DNA from 4 places in the Bacillus sp. N6 genome. Region 1 is predicted to be linked to each of the others. Evidence: riboswitches for the same ligand, from Rfam matches in the RefSeq annotation. Region 1 holds a riboswitch; each other region holds the start of a gene.
What was found. A riboswitch is a leader RNA that binds a small molecule or an ion and turns the genes downstream of it on or off. The one in region 1 is predicted to bind S-adenosylmethionine.
Positions count from the first base shown of each region.

Region 2: linked by a shared signal. The riboswitch ahead of ACUXVC_RS13245 (ECF-type riboflavin transporter substrate-binding protein) and the one ahead of ACUXVC_RS02045 (cyclase family protein) in region 1 are both predicted to bind S-adenosylmethionine.
Region 3: linked by a shared signal. The riboswitch ahead of ACUXVC_RS15895 (M20 family metallopeptidase) and the one ahead of ACUXVC_RS02045 (cyclase family protein) in region 1 are both predicted to bind S-adenosylmethionine.
Region 4: linked by a shared signal. The riboswitch ahead of ACUXVC_RS01100 (peptide ABC transporter substrate-binding protein) and the one ahead of ACUXVC_RS02045 (cyclase family protein) in region 1 are both predicted to bind S-adenosylmethionine.

Region 1 covers NZ_CM127843.1:383,388-387,608, forward strand. The annotation lists gene ACUXVC_RS02035 (ATP-binding protein) at 71-1,297, shown strand; gene ACUXVC_RS02040 (hypothetical protein) at 1,527-1,907, shown strand; gene ACUXVC_RS02045 (cyclase family protein) at 2,042-2,674, opposite strand; SAM riboswitch class I at 2,760-2,872, opposite strand; gene ACUXVC_RS02050 (PRK06851 family protein) at 3,022-4,131, shown strand.
Region 2 covers NZ_CM127843.1:2,591,311-2,595,531, forward strand. The annotation lists gene ACUXVC_RS13235 (macrolide family glycosyltransferase) at 1-702, shown strand, start outside; gene ACUXVC_RS13240 (aspartate/glutamate racemase family protein) at 794-1,474, opposite strand; SAM riboswitch class I at 1,628-1,743, shown strand; gene ACUXVC_RS13245 (ECF-type riboflavin transporter substrate-binding protein) at 1,883-2,431, shown strand; gene ACUXVC_RS13250 (ABC transporter ATP-binding protein) at 2,442-4,142, shown strand; gene ACUXVC_RS13255 (energy-coupling factor transporter transmembrane component T family protein) at 4,135-4,221, shown strand, end outside.
Region 3 covers NZ_CM127843.1:3,085,237-3,089,457, reverse strand. The annotation lists gene ACUXVC_RS15900 (AAA domain-containing protein) at 1-1,166, shown strand, start outside; SAM riboswitch class I at 1,243-1,344, shown strand; gene ACUXVC_RS15895 (M20 family metallopeptidase) at 1,433-2,638, shown strand; gene ACUXVC_RS15890 (Lrp/AsnC family transcriptional regulator) at 2,805-3,245, opposite strand; gene ACUXVC_RS15885 (SDR family oxidoreductase) at 3,415-4,179, shown strand.
Region 4 covers NZ_CM127843.1:190,444-194,664, reverse strand. The annotation lists gene proC (pyrroline-5-carboxylate reductase) at 1-552, shown strand, start outside; gene ACUXVC_RS01105 (aldo/keto reductase) at 554-1,387, shown strand; SAM riboswitch class I at 1,540-1,644, shown strand; gene ACUXVC_RS01100 (peptide ABC transporter substrate-binding protein) at 1,777-3,417, shown strand; gene ACUXVC_RS01095 (peptide ABC transporter substrate-binding protein) at 3,822-4,221, shown strand, end outside.

The sequences.
Region 1 (4,221 bases):
GCAATTTCATACTTATACTTTAAGGAGATAACAATGAAAGTTTTTTGTATCGATCAAGGGGAGTTTTTATATGAATAAATACAAGAGCTTGATTTATGAAGAAAGAAGAGCCTTAAAGGTATTTATATTATTATTTTATATTATATTCTTTTTATATGACGCTATATATTATTTTGTATATCCTGCTATGAATATTAGTGGAACAGCGGTAGGTTGGCCAGAAGGTAGTCTTGGGATAGGTGTGCCTATATTTGTAATAGCATTATTTCCTATTTCTATATATCTTCAAAAAAGAGGGTATGTATATTCTGTAAAATATTTATTTTTATTTGGGTACATGTTTATCAATCTTGTGAATAATTTAATGATTTATTTGCGAACGGATAGACCTTTTGAACATGGTAGTATGGTAGAAATGTTATTAATTTTATTTGCCCCAGTTTTCGTGAATAGAAAATACTTTTATTTAGTGTCCTTTAGTGTAATTGGAAAGTACGTATTTTTCACATTGCTATTACAAGATTTAAAAGTGGTAATTCCACTTGTTTTATGTATATTCTATTTCATTATTTCACATTCTTTATTAAAACGATTTCAATCTTATGTAAGAACAGTGGTTGAAATGATGAACAATATGAAAGAGACGGAAAATTTAGCTGTGATTGGGACTATGTCTACAACAATTGCCCATGAAATTCGAAATCCGCTAACAGCGTTAAAAGGGTTTACGCAAATGCAAAAAGAAAGAAATCCAACTGATACGATGAGCTACGACATTATGCTACAAGAAATTGAAAGGGTTAATGGATTTGTTAGTGAATTGATGTTGTTAGGAAAACCAAAGCCAACAAATTATGAAAGGTGTAATATACGAGATATCCTTCTATATGTTGTGCATCTAATGGAAAGTTATGCAACGCAATATAGAGTTAAATGTCATATACAAGTAGATGGGAATTTACCGGCTATAAACGGTGATGATAAGCAATTAAAACAAGTGTTATTAAATATCATTAAAAATGGAATAGAATCAATGCCAGAGGGCGGAGAAATTCATATCCGTGCATATCAAAAAACGCAAGGACATTTGTGTATTTCTGTTGAAGACCAAGGATTTGGTATAGAGAATGATAAATTAGAAAAAATCGGCAAGGCGTTTTACACAACAAAGGAGACTGGTACAGGACTTGGATTAATGATTACATATAAAATTATTAAGGAACATCAAGGGAGTATCACGATCCAAAGTAGTCTAGGAGTAGGAACGAAAGTAGAAATTTTTCTGCCGACCGTTTAATGTATTGGGAGAAAAGATTTTTCAGAAAAGTGTTCTTGTTGTGTAAATATAAACATTTTATAAAATGTTTCAAGAAGGGTTTTTTTTATAAAATACTTCGTTTATAATGGAGGAAAATATCGACATGAGATTGATTGCTCATGTAACGGTTCAGTAGTGTTATGAAAAGATAAGAAGGGGTGCACGCGCATCCTTTTTTCTATGCAGATATTATGAAAGAGGTGGTATGATGGAATTAACATTAAATTCGACTGTATGTTTACACACGATTCAATTTCGAAAAGAGCAAAAGAATTATATTGTAAAAGATACAATTACAGGAGAAAAATATGAAATGCCGCCACTTTGGATTGATGCATTGGCAATGATGCGTGACGGTTTTTTATTGGGAGAAATTGAGGAGAAATTAAAAGAAGAGTATCCATCCGAAGAAGTGAATATGTTAGCATTCACGAGGCAACTGTTAGAACTAGAACTTGTTGAAATGGTAGATGGAGAAGAGATAGCTTGCACAAAGAAGAAAGAGATAGATTGTTTAGCTTGGGTGCGTCCTCGTGTGGAACAATTCTTTCTTAATTTAAATAGAAAATATAGAAGCAAAGACCAGTAGTGGCCTTTGCTTCTTTTAATCCCGCTATTTGCTGGGCAGTAAGACCCCCACTTCAAAATTCAGCGGAAGCAAAGAAGTTAGGTGTGGGATGAACAAAACCTCCACTGATTAAAGGTTCACTTTATAGGTTGTGTTTAAAATATAACAGCAAATGCTCTTGCGAAAGCACCGTCACTATTTTTAATTTTTAAAGGTGCTGCTGAGAAAAAGAAACGTTTTGCTTCGATAGCATCTAGATTTGTTAAGTTTTCAATTAAATAAATATTATTCCCTAGTAATATGTGATGAATCGGTGATGTTTCTGTTGTGACTTCATCAGGAGAAATGAAATCTAAACCGATAGATTTTACTTTTAATCGCACTAGTTCTTTAGCTAATTCTTCAGAAAGATAAAATGCTTCCTTCTCATAAGCTTCTGTATTCCATTTTGTGGATAGATTAGAATGAAAAATAACAATATCACCTTCTTTTATGTGAGTATTATGCAATACTGCCTTAGGTAATTTTCGCTCTTGAATATGTGTTACATCTATAAGAACAGCTTCGCCTACAAATTGATCCAGCGGTAATCGATCGATGGTCGTTGCGCCTGAAATAAAATGCGCAGGGGCATCACAATGCGTGCCAACATGAACGACAGAATGAAAATCTGTAACTTGATAGCCTGATTCTTCAACACTTGTAACAGCTTCTAGTTGTATTTTAGGTGTTCCAGGAAATTGAGACATATTATTTTCAAATGTTTGCGATAGATCAATTACTTTCATTTTACATACCTCCAATATATGTTTTTCAAATAATAAAAAGCTCATCCTTCAGTATCAAGAAAGATGAGCTTTACATGCTAGTTGAGTTTTATCTTCCAAAATGCAATGCATTTTGCAGGAATTAGCACCTATTCAGTTTGTATAAACTGAGGTTGCTGGGCTTCAAAGGGCCGGTCCCTCTGCCTCTCTTGATAAAGAAGTATTCAGTTTTTAAAATCGGAATTTTCCGATAGTTAAATTGTAATTCATTTCCTTTTTTCGTGCAATACAAAATAGGTATTCACCCAAATAAAGCTGCTCGCATATTGTAGCTTATGTAAATAGAATGCTGCGAAGGAGTGAGTGCAGTGACAGGAAATATATTAAATTATTATGCTGGTGGTAATACAGCTAGGGGATTTCACAATTTATACGAAGAGAATTTAAAAGGATTAGACAGATTATTTATCTTAAAGGGTGGCCCAGGAACGGGAAAATCTTCTTTAATAAAGGCAATAGGTCGTGAATGGATTGAAAAAGGATATGATATTGAATTTTTACATTGTTCTTCTGATAATAAATCGGTTGATGGTGTAATTATCCCAAAATTAAAAGTAGGAATTGTTGATGGGACATCGCCGCATGTTATTGAGCCAAAAATGCCAGGAGTTGTTGAAGAGTATATAAATTTAGGAATTGCTTGGGACTCAGATAAACTAAGAAAGCAGAAGTTAGAAATTGAAAGATTTGTTTCAGAAGCAAGCAAAGCTTTTCAGTCTGCTTACGCACGTTTTAAAGAGGCATTGGTTATACATGATGAGTGGGAGAAGATATATATTGATAATATAGATTTTAATAAAGCAAATGAACTAACCAATCAGCTAATCCAGAAATTATTTGCAGATAAAAGCGGGAGACAATCGCTTGTAAAACATCGTTTTTTAGGAGCTGCTACACCGAAAGGAGCAGTTGATTTTGTTCCTAATTTAACAGAAGGGTTACCACATCGTTATTTTATAAAAGGGCGCCCAGGCTCTGGAAAATCAACGATGCTCAAAAAGTTAGCTAAGGCAGCTGAAGAAAAAGGGTTTGAAGTTGAAGTATATCATTGCGGATTTGACCCGAATAGTCTTGATATGGTTATCGTAAGAGAATTAGGATTTGCAATTTTTGATAGCACCGCACCACATGAATATTTTCCAAGTCGCGAGGGTGATGAAATTATTGATATGTATGCCCTTATTGTTACGCCAGGGACGGATGAGAAATATGCGAAGGAAATTCGTGATGTCTCCATTCAATATAAAGCAAAAATGAATGAGGCGATGTCTTTCTTAGCGAAAGCAAAATCGGTTCGTGATAAATTAGAACGAATTTATATTGCTGCTATGGATTTTTCAATAGTAGATGCATATAAAGAGGAGATTCAAAAAGAGTTTGAACGAATTGCTACTACTGTAATCGAAAAGCAACAATAGACGTTTCATTAGGCTGTCAGTAATTTCTGACAGTTTTTTTGGTATGTAGTAAAATTAGTATTGTATTTGTCGAATTTCCAAGGAAATAAT
Region 2 (4,221 bases), 2.2 Mb from region 1:
AAATTTGGAGTAAAACCAAAGAATAATCTTCAATTTATGAATAATAAGGGTGATGTTTGTCTCGTATACACAAGTCGTTATTTTCAACCTAATAGCGAATCGTTCGGGGAAAATAACATTTTTATTGGACCGAGTATTTCAAAGCGTAAAACAAATATAAAGTTTCCACTGGAATCACTTAAAGAAAAGAAAGTTATTTACATTTCAATGGGAACACTGCTTGAAGGACTCGAACCATTCTTTAATACTTGTATTGATACTTTTTCAGATTTTGATGGGATAGTTGTAATGGCAATTGGTGATAGAAATGATATTTCTAAAATTAAGAAAGCACCAGATAATTTTATAATTGCTCCATACGTACCTCAATCAGAAATATTAAATGAAGCAGATGTTTTTATTACACATGGCGGTATGAATAGCGTACACGATGCAATTCATTATAATGTCCCATTTGTAATAATACCGCATGATAAAGACCAGCCAATGATAGCGCAAAGATTAACTGAGCTTGAAGCGGCACATAGACTATTGAAAGAGCATGTTAATGTACACACTTTAAAAGAGGCCGTAACAGATGTTCTTTCAAATGAAAAGTATAAACATGGTATAAGAAAACTGAATGATAGCTTTTTAGAATGTGGTGGTTCAAAAGAAGCAATTGCAGTTATTGAATCTCTTTTAAATAAAGTAAAACTTTAATCGGAAGGGGTTTTACTGCCCATAAATAGTGGGATAAATAGTCGTAACTGTATACAAGCATAGAGGTTCTCACCTTTATGCTTGTATATTCTTATCCAGCAAATTGCACAGCAGTATTTGCATGTAAAAAAGCAGTATCAAAAACGGGAACAGTAAGATCATTTTGGGAGATGAGTAAAGGTATTTCAGTGCAGCCTAATAATATACCTTCAGCACCATTTTGAATTAATGATTTTGTAATTTGTAATAACTCTTCTTTAGATGTTTCTGAAATGATCCCTCTACTTAATTCATCTAATATGACATGGTGGATAAAAGTTCTTTCCTCGTCATTGGGGATAATTGTCTCAATGTTATATTTCGCTAATCGTGATTTATAGAAATCTTGCTCCATCGTTTGTTTTGTTCCTAATAGTCCGATACGTTTTATATTCTGTTCTACCATTTTTTTAGCACTTACATCACCAATGTGAAGAAGCGGGATAGATATTGCTTGTTCTACCTCCTCAGCAAATAGATGTACAGTATTTGAACACATTAATAAACATTCAGCCCCAGATTTTTCAACTTTCTTTGCAACTGTAACTAGTTCATTTTTCACTTCTTCATATTGATGGTTTTGTAATAAAGTAGTTACTTCACCAAAGTCCATACTATATAAAATTAGCTTCGCATTTTGATCGTATTGAGAGAGTGTAAGCGTATTAATATGTTTATAGTATAATGATGTAGATTCCCAACTTAATCCTCCAATCAAACCAATCACTTTCATAATGCATTCCTCCCGAAACGATTTTGAATTCATTATTTCACAATTCCGATAAGAATACAATGATTTAAATGCGCCATTTAACAAAAAATAAAAATAGTAAGAAAAGTGTTGAAATTTACATTCTTTAGTGCCATAATACGAATTACAAATTAATACTTATCCAGAGAGGTGGAGGGAACGGCCCTAAGAAACCTCAGCAACCCCTATGTAATTTTATAGGAAGGTGCTAATTCCGCAGAGGACACGTTGTGTTTTTTGAAAGATAAGAGGATTCTTGAACGTGAAAGAAAATGACCTCTTATATAAGAGGTCATTTTTTGTTGTATAGAAAGGGAGTGTAGATGCATAATTCATTTTTAAATTAAATATAGAGTAATAAAAGTTGACTAATATGAGAGGGGAATTGTAATGAACAAATTATCAACAAAGTTAGTAGTAGCAATCGGTATTGGAGCAGCATTATACGGGATATTAGGACTTTGGGGATTTTCTATTGCACCGAATACATTTATTAAACCAGCATTAGCTATATTAACTGTTTTTGGAGCATTATTTGGTCCAGTGGCAGGACTCTTAATCGGACTTATCGGTCATACCGTAACAGATACGATTGCTGGATGGGGGATTTGGTGGGGCTGGGTTATTAGTTCAGGGATTATTGGTTTTTCGATGGGTCTTATTCAAAAAAGAGTTGGTTTTAGTGTGAAAAACGGGTCGTTTAACAAGGGGCATATTTCTTATTTAGCAATTACTGGGTTAGTTGGTATTGTCATTGCTATTATATTTGCTGGGGCATTTGATATTATTGTGATGGGAGAACCATTTGACAAAATTGTTATACAAGTATTAGGAGCAACAATTTCCGATGTTATCGTTTTCTTAGTAGTTGGATTGCCACTTACAATTGGCTTGACAAAATCTAATAAGAAACATACACATTTAAAAATTGAAAAGTAGGGATGTTAACATGAAACCAATTATTTCGTTTGAACAATTCACCTTTCAATATGGGCATGCTGCGCAGCCTACTTTAAGTGATATTACCTTTCATATATACCCTGGGGAAAAAGTACTAATTGCTGGACGAAGTGGTTCAGGAAAGTCGACATTAGCTCATTGTATAAATGGGCTAATCCCATTTTCTTACGAAGGGACTAGTACAGGTAACGTTTTAATTGCCGGTAAAGACCCGAGGGAAGGAAGTATTTTTGAACAAAGTAAGCAGGTAGGAACAATTTTGCAAGATCAAGATGCTCAATTTATTGGTCTGACAGTAGAAGAAGATGTAGCTTTTTATTTAGAAAATGAATGTGTAAAGCAAGATGATATGAAAAAGATTGTTTCGGACTCATTAAGAAAGGTGAAGATGCATACGTTTCATAAACAAAGTCCACATGAATTATCAGGAGGTCAAAAGCAAACAGTTTCTCTAGCTGGTTTATTAACAACAAATGCGGATATATTATTGTTCGATGAACCGTTAGCGAACTTAGATCCACTAAGCGCCGTACATACGATAGAACTTATGAAAGATATACATGAGCAATATAATAAAACGATTGTTATTATCGAACATAGGATAGAAGAAATTTTAAAGCTGGATTTAGACAAAGTTATATTAATTGATGAAGGTAAAGTCATTGCAATAGGAACACCAAAAGAAATCTTAGCGTCAAATATATTGCCACGTATTGGCTTAAGAGAGCCTATTTACATCGAAGCATTAAAGAGATTACATTTTGATCGTAATAATGACGTAATATATCCAATGGAAAACCTTCAAAAAGAAAAGGTAGGTAACGTTCTAAAAGAGTGGATGGAGAAACAAGTCATATTAAAAGGTAATACTAAAAACAAGGAATTACTTAAAGTGGAGAATTTATCATTTTCATACCCTAATAAACAAAAAGTATTAGAAAATGTAAACCTTTCAATATATGAAGGAGAAATTGTGGCACTGTTGGGACATAATGGAGCAGGGAAATCCACATTAGCTCATAGTCTTATAGGCATAAACAAAATGAAAAATGGGAAAATCTTGTTAGAAGGTGAAAATATTAGTTCTTGGTCTATTCGTAAACGTGGGGAAATCATATCTTACGTGATGCAAAATCCAAATCATATGATTACACAGCCTACTGTTTTTGAAGAAGTTTCATTTACATTAACATTACATAATTTTTCTAAGGAAGAAATTAAGAATAGAGTAGAAGGAACTTTAAAAATTTGTGGTTTATATCCATTTCGTAATTGGCCAATTCAAGCACTAAGCTATGGGCAAAAAAAGAGATTAACAATCGCATCTGTATTAACAACAAATCCTAAGCTTATCATATTAGATGAACCGACAGCGGGACAAGATTATTATCATTATAAACAATTTATGTCGTTTATTAAAAAACTAGCTAAGAAGGGTATTTCATTTATTTTTATCACTCACGATATGAATCTCGCACTAGAATATGCAGACCGTGCAGTAGTTCTACATGAAGGGAAAATTATTGCGGATAATACAGTGTCTAATGTATTTGGTGATCAAGAAACGTTACAAATAGCTAACTTAAGAGAGAGTTCTTTAACCAAGCTTGTTAAATTTAGTGGGATTGCATGTCCGGAAAAATTTATGGAACTTTATTTAGATAGTAATAGGAGGGAGGAAGGTGCATAGTACATATTTTCAACGTATGGATGGGGTAGTGAAATTGTTTTTATTTATTTTTTGTATGACGCTTACTTTTTTGTTTTTT
Region 3 (4,221 bases), 2.7 Mb from region 1:
CAATTGCGATGGCAAACCATGAACTCGTTCGCAAATGGCTTGGGGAAGATATGTTTTACCACGCTGGGATTGTTGATTCTGTAAATAAATCAGAAGCGCATCCGAACCTATTTATGTTGCAGGAACAAAGACGTATGCATGCGGATATATCGAAGTTTACGAATTCATTTATTTATAAAAACAGAGTATATGATCATCCGTCTGTTTCAGAGCGTAAAGAACTTGCGCAATTGCAGCCGTTCGCAAATGAAGCGAGTGTTTTATTTGATACGAGCCAAATGGGAGCTTTTTCGTTAAAAGATGCTGCTTCTGGTTCACGTTTTAACATTATGTCTGGTTTAGTAGCGATGCAAATGATGTTAATCGGATTGTTAGACGGTGTTCAGTCGATTGGTGTTGTGACACCTTACAGGGCGCAGTCACGCTTTTTATCGACGTGTATTAGAGAAATGTTGCAGAGAACGAAATATCAAAACATACCAGTTTTAGCGGCGACAGTTCATAAGTTCCAAGGTTCTGAAAGAGATATGATGATCTTTGATACAGTTGACAGTTATCCGCAGGAACGACCTGGCGTATTATTCTTTGATCACAAAAACCATCGCCTCGTCAATGTAGCAGTGACAAGGGCGAGAGGGAAGTTCATTCAATTATCAGATTGCCATTATATGCGTAAAAATCTTTCTAGAAAACAAGCGTTATCGCAATTAACAGCTCATATAGAACGTCATGGAGATGTGTATGATCGCACGACATCGAGACAATTGTGGGAACGGAAAATTTCGAAACGTTTACGCTGGTTTATGGAAATGAATCTTGAAGAGCCGAAAGGGCTATTAAAAGATATTCTAGCCGCAAAACGAAAAATTATTATTTCACTTCCAAGTACAAAACAAGTGGATAAGCGAGTATGGCAAGCGTTAATGCGTACAAATGCACAGATAACAGTTTATAGTGATGGACCAGTTCCACTGAAAAATGTAAAGTTACAAAGACAAAATAAAGCATTCCCGTTTATCGTAATTGATGATGAAATCTTCTGGGCAGGCGCACCGCTCACATCTCAAATGATATTTGAAGGTAGTACGGAATTTCCGTACGTATGTGCAAGACTGCAAGCACCAGAAACAATTGGTGTATTAAAAGGATTTTTAGATAATCGGTAAATTCGGATAGGAATTCCTTGACTTTTACTTGGAATGAACTTAGAATAAAAAATAATTTAATATAATTTTATGAAAATTCTTATCACGAGAGGTGGAGGGACTGGCCCTATGATACCTCGGCAGCGGATTCGTTATGAATACTGTGCCAATTCCAGCAAGGTAACTTGAAAGATAAGAAAGAAGCTCATTTTGACTGTATATACAGAAGCCTCTTTCTATCTTTTAGAAAGAGGCTTTTTTACGTGAAAATAAAAGGAGGAAGAACAATGGGAGCGACAGGAGTAACGTCACAAAGAAAAACAATTGAAGAGAGTATCGAAAGAAATAAGGAAAAGTACATAGAAACAAGTCATGATATTCATGCGAATCCAGAGATTGGTAACCAAGAGTTTTATGCATCTAGAACGTTAAGTTTATTGCTAGGCAGTGCAGGATTTCAGTTGCAGCACAATATAGCCGGACATGAAACGGGATTTATCGCGCGAAAAAGCTCTGGAAAACAAGGGCCAGCAATCGCATTTTTAGCGGAGTACGACGCTTTACCAGGACTAGGCCATGCGTGTGGTCACAATTTAATCGGCACAATTAGTGTTGCAGCAGCAATTGCATTATCAGAAACGCTTGAAGAAATTGGCGGGGAAGTTGTTGTGTTTGGTACGCCAGCAGAAGAAGGCGGGCCAAATGGTAGCGCGAAATCAAGTTATGTAAAGGCAGGTTTATTTAAAGACATTGATGCGGCGCTTATGATTCATCCGAGCGGAAAAACAGCGACAACGAGTCCTTCACTAGCAGTCGATCCACTTGATTTTCATTTTTACGGAAAAACAGCTCACGCTGCAGCTTCGCCAGAAGAAGGGATTAACGCATTAGATGCGGTTATTCAGCTTTATAACGGTATTAATGCACTTCGCCAACAACTTCCGTCAGACGTGAGAATTCATGGCGTCATTACAGAGGGAGGAAAAGCACCTAATATTATTCCTGACTATGCCGCAGCAAGATTCTTCATCCGCGCAGCAACGCGAAAAAGATGTGCAGAAGTAACAGAAAAAGTAAAAAACATTGCTGAGGGAGCAGCGTTAGCAACAGGTACAAAAGTAAAAATTCATCAATTCCAAAATGAAATCGATGAATTACTCGTAACAAAAACATATAACGATATCGTAGCGGAAGAACTAGAACTATTAGGTGAAGATGTAAATCGTAAAGAAAGAGTAGGGATCGGTTCAACCGACGCAGGAAACGTAAGTCAAGTCGTACCGACAATTCATCCGTACATTAAAATCGGACCAGATGATTTAATTGCACATACGAATGAATTTAGAGAAGCAGCACGTTCAGAACTTGGAGATAAAGCATTAATTACATCGGCAAAAGCATTAGCAAATACGGCGTATCGATTAATTACGGAAGAAGGGTTGTTAAAGAAGGTGAAGGAGGAGTTTAGAGAGGCGCAGAGGAATCAAGGGTAAGGGGATTAAAGTGCTCTTTTCAAAGAGTAATCTAATTAATAAGTAGAGATACAAAAAGAACATTGAAATATCAATGTTCTTTTTTGTTTACTAGTCATTGATTTTGTTGGTTTTTCTCAAGAAAGAGAAACTTTTACTGTTAGTGAGGATAATACGTATCCCTTTATCAAAACGACAATTTCTCCTCAAATTCACTCTTTAATACTATTAAAGGAGATGACAAGCCAAATTGCATTAAGGAGTCTAAAAATGCAGCGAGGGAATCCATCGAATCGCTCATGACCTTCATCATATAATTAAATTCCCCACTAATTCGAAATAAATCTGTTACTTCAGGAGCTGCATTACAATACTGGATAAAATCAGAGCATTGGCTCGTTTTAAACATGATGAATGCTTGAATGTTTTTATTAATTTTTGCAGGCTCAAATTTCGTTCGATAAGCCGCTATAACTCCTTGATCTTCAAGCTTGTTAATACGTTCTTTTACAGCAGGTTGCGTCATGGATATAATTCGTCCTATTTCTGAAACAGAAATTCTCGCATTTTCATACAACAAGTTCATAATTTTATGATCGATTTCATCCAGTTTTACGGCGTTTTGCATTGTGTAGCCTCCTTATTTTTGTTTTCTAAAGTAAATTACGAATTATAACTATAATATCATAAGCGAATGGACTAAATTCCCTATAAATCTATATTTAAAATGATTGGTGTTTACATGAAAATATAAGTATAGGTTTTTATCAAACGGAAATTTAGGAAGGATGGAAAAAATGAAGAATCTTGATGGAAAAGTAGCGTTAGTAACAGGAGCGAGTCGCGGAATTGGCCGTGCGATTGCGATGAGATTGGCGAAAGATGGAGCATTAGTTGCGATTCACTACGGTCGAAATAAGGCAGCTGCAGATGAAACGATTAGTGAGATTGAATCTAATGGAGGAAAAGCGTTCTTAATTGAAGCTGAACTCAATTCAATTGATGGTGTCAAAAAGCTAGTAAAACAGTTAAAGAATGAATTACAAATAAAAGTTGGTACATCAGAGATTGATATTTTAGTAAACAATGCAGGGATAGGTACACAAGGAACGATTGAAAATACGACAGAAGAAGTTTTTGATGAAATTATGTCTGTAAATATGAAAGCACCATTCTTTTTAATCCAGCAAACATTACCATTAATACGAGCAGAGGGCCGCATTATTAACATTTCATCAGCTGAAGTAAGGCTTGGTTTTACAGGCTCAATTGCATACGGCTTAAGTAAAGGTGCGCTTAATACGATGACACTGCCTCTAGCTAAACACCTTGGAGAAAGAGGTATAACAGTGAATACAATTATGCCTGGATATACGAAGACAGATATCAATGCAAAATTGCTAGATAATCCAGAAATACGAAATTTTGCTACAAACTCATCTGTGTTCGGACGAATAGGGCAAGTTGAAGATATTGCAGATGCAGTAGCATTCCTTGCTTCTTCTGATAGCCGCTGGGTAACGGGGCAGATTTTAGATGTTTCTGGTGGGTTTTGTTTATAGGGGCACTACTCCATACCTATCAAGATAATCAAGTAAATTACT
Region 4 (4,221 bases), 190 kb from region 1:
GAGCTATCTCCGTTAATATCAAATCAACTTGTCGTAACAGTAGCAGCTGGCATTGGACCATCTTATTTAGAAGCTAGACTCCCAAAAGGCACACCTGTTGCTTGGATTATGCCTAATACAGCTGCTGAAATTGGAAAGTCTATCTCCTTATATACAATAGGACAATCAGTAACCGAGATGCATCAAGAAACCCTGCAACTGCTTTTAAGAGGTATTGGTACTTCGCAACTTTGTACTGAGGAAGAAGTTCATCAGCTTACTGCAGTTACTGGAAGTGCACCAGCCTTCCTTTATTACTTTGCTGAAAGCTTAATTGAAGCAACAAAAAGTTATGGAGTCGATGAAGAAACCGCAAAACATCTTGTCATTCAAATGATTTCTGGCTCTGCTTCTATGCTCGAGCAAACGCAAAATCCAGCTAACCTCCGCGAACAAGTAACAACGCCAGGTGGTTCCACAGCTGAGGGTCTCAAAACTTTATACGAATATAATTTTTCAGAGGCAATTCAAAAAGCAGTAGAAGCAACAAACAAAAAAGCTAGGGGGAAATAATATGATTTTAACAAGTTTAAAAGATTATACAACATTACATAACGGTGTAAAAATGCCTTGGTTTGGTTTAGGTGTTTTTAAAGTAGAAGATGGTTCAGAAGTAATTGATTCTGTAAAAGCAGCAATTAAAAATGGCTACCGCAGCATCGATACTGCAGCAATCTATCAAAATGAAGAAGGCGTTGGACAAGCGATTCGTGAATCCGGTGTTTCACGTGAAGAATTATTTATTACCTCAAAAGTATGGAATAGCGATCAAGGATATGAAACTACACTTCAAGCATTTGAAACTACATTAGAGAAATTAGGTCTAGAATATTTAGATTTATATTTAGTACATTGGCCTGTAAAAGGGAAATATACTGAATCATGGAAAGCATTAGAAAAACTTTATAAAGATGGCCGTGTTCGCGCTATCGGTGTGAGTAATTTCCACATTCACCACTTACAAGACGTATTTGAAATTGCTGAAATTAAGCCAATGATCAACCAAGTGGAATATCACCCACGTTTAGCACAAGAAGAGCTACATGCATTCTGTAAAGAACATAATATCCAGCTTGAAGCTTGGTCACCATTAATGCAAGGACAACTACTAGATAATCCAACGTTACAAGAAATTGCGACAAAATATAATAAATCAACTGCGCAAATTATTTTACGCTGGGATTTACAAAACGAAGTTGTAACAATCCCTAAATCAATTAAAGAACATCGCATTATTGAAAATGCAAACATCTTCGACTTTGAATTAAGTGCTGATGATATGAAAGCAATTCAAGCTTTAAATGAAGATCGTCGCGTTGGTCCAGATCCAGATAACTTTAACTTCTAGTAGAAAAACCACTGCCATATGCAGTGGTTTTTTCGTTTAAGAAAACTGAAAATTTAAACTATATTTCATTTGGTTGACACTTCATTATTCAAGGTGTAAGATTTTGAATTATCAAAGAAACACAAAAATTAATAAAATTTATTCGTTTACTCATTGTATCAAGAGAGGTGGAGGGACTGGCCCTTTGAAACCTCGGCAGCAGGTTCATTTTGAATACTGTGCCACTTCCTGCAAGCTTTATGCTTGAAAGATAGAATGAGGGACTTCGTTTATATACGGGTGCATAACTTGTACGTAAAAATCCCTCTTTCTCAATATGAAAAGAGGGATTTTTTATTTTTCATTTCCCTCATCATCATCCAAACTTAATTATTTAGGAGGAAAATCAAATGAAAAAGAAGTTTGTACCCGGTATTGCATCAGTTGTAGGAGTAAGTATTTTATTAACTGGTTGCGGTAGTTATAAAAACGAAGCAAGCGGAGCAAATGCAAAAGACGAGGCACCTAGCAAACAGGTTTTAAATTTATCTTCACCTACTGAAATACGAACAATGGATACGGCCCGTGCTACAGATACTGATTCTGGTCAAGTAATGAGAAACGTATTTGAAGGTTTGTATAATCTTGGTGAAGGTAACAAACCTGTTCCTGGTGTTGCAAAATCTCATGAAGTAAGTGGCGATAAAACGAAATACACATTCCATTTGCGAGATTCAAAATGGTCAAACGGCACTCCTGTTACAGCGAAAGATTTTGTGTTCGCTTGGCAGAGAGCCGTAGATCCAGCAACAGCCTCTGAATATGCATTTCTATTCTTTGATATTAAAAATGCAACAAAAATTAACAACAAAGAACTTCCAGCCGACCAACTTGGTGTAAAAGCAGTTGATGACCATACGTTTGAGGTAGAATTGGAGCGTCCTGTTCCGTATTTTATTAGCTTAACAGCGTTCCCAACATTTCTACCAATTAACGAGGAATTCTTTAAAGCACAAGGTGATAAGTACGCTTTAGAAGATAATACAATCTTGTACAATGGAGCTTTTACACTAAGCGATTGGAAGCACGAACAAAGCTTTAAATTTAAGAAGAACCCTACTTATTGGGATAAAGATACTGTCAAACTAGAAGAAATCAATTTTAACGTCGTAAAAGAAAAATCAACAGAAGTAAATTTATTCGAGTCAAAACAATTAGATCGTATAAAACTAACATCTGACTTCGTTGATAAATATAAAAAAGATGCTAACTTTAAAGAACGTCCAAATGTAGGCGTACAATTTTTACGCATGAATCAACAAAACAAAGTACTTCAAAACGTTTCTGCACGCCAAGCAATCGATCAAACAATTGATAGAAAATCCTTTGTAAATACGTTATTAAATGATGGCTCTACACCAACATTTGGTCTCGTTCCAAAAAACTTTGCAAAAGGACCTGAAGGAAAAGACTTCCGTACTGCAAACGGCGATTTAACAAAAGTTGATACAAAATCTGCACAAGAATTATGGAAAAAAGCTAAACAAGAGCTTGGTTCTGAAAAGATAACATTAGAATTATTAACGAGTGATGCTGACCTTGATAAGAAAACTGGTGAATTCTTAAAAGGGCAACTAGAAAAGAATCTAGATGGATTAACAGTAAATATAAAACCGCAACCGCGTAAGCAACAAGTTTCGCTTTTATTAAAAGGTGACTACGAAATCGGAATTGACGGCTGGAGCCCTGACTTTGCGGATCCAATTACATTCCTTGAGCTATTTACAACGAATAACCCTTATAACTTAGATCATTACTCTAATAAGGAATTCGATGAAACAATAGCAAAAGTGAAAACAACTTTAGCTGGTGATGAAAAAGCTCGCTGGGAAGCATTACTAGAATCCGAGAAAATATTATTTAAAGACTCTGTTATCGCTCCTCTTTACCAAAAAGGCGAATCTTATTTAGAACGTTCTTATGTGAAAGGAATTGTGCAAGTAGACTTTGCGGGTCAATTAAACTTCAAGTGGGCAAAAATTGAAAAATAAAGTAAAACCGTAATAAGTGGGGGTTCTTCATCCCCACTTATTATTAGCCCACACCAATTGTTTTTTTAGCAAAATATATTAAAAGTAGGTTCTCTCACACAAGAGAATATACTTTTTTAATATATTATTCCAAGAAATTAACATTCTATTTTTATTATTGACATATAGTTCTTTCCAGTGTTAATATTCTAAATAATCAAAGAAACAAAATATTTCACCATCAAAATATAATGTCTACTAAGTTGAAACATATAACGATAGATTATAGCTCAACATGTATATACATATAGAACACCTGATTACCTATAAACAAATATTTATAATAGGTTCCATCTCCTTCTATAGCCACTTCAAGACATGGACATTATGACGTTACGAACAACACATTTAGGGAGGAACGAACAATGAAGAAAAAAGTTGTACCTGTTGTTGCATCTGTTTTAGGGGCAAGTCTATTACTAACTGCTTGCGGGGGAAATAAAGATAATGCAGGCGGAGCGAAAGCAAACGATAAAGTACCTGATAAACAAGCAATTAACTTATCATTCGCTTCAGAAATTCCAACAATGGATGTTGCAAAAGCAACGGATGGGGAATCCATGAATGTAATGCGCAATGTTTTTGAAGGCTTATATGCAATGGGAGAAGATAATAAACCGATTCCTGGTGTTGCTGAGTCGGTTGACATTAGTCCCGATAAAACAAAATATACATTCCATCTGCGTGATTCAAAATGGTCAAACGGTACTCCTGTTACAGCAAAGGACTTCGTCTTTGCTTGGCAACGTGCCGTAAATCCTGATA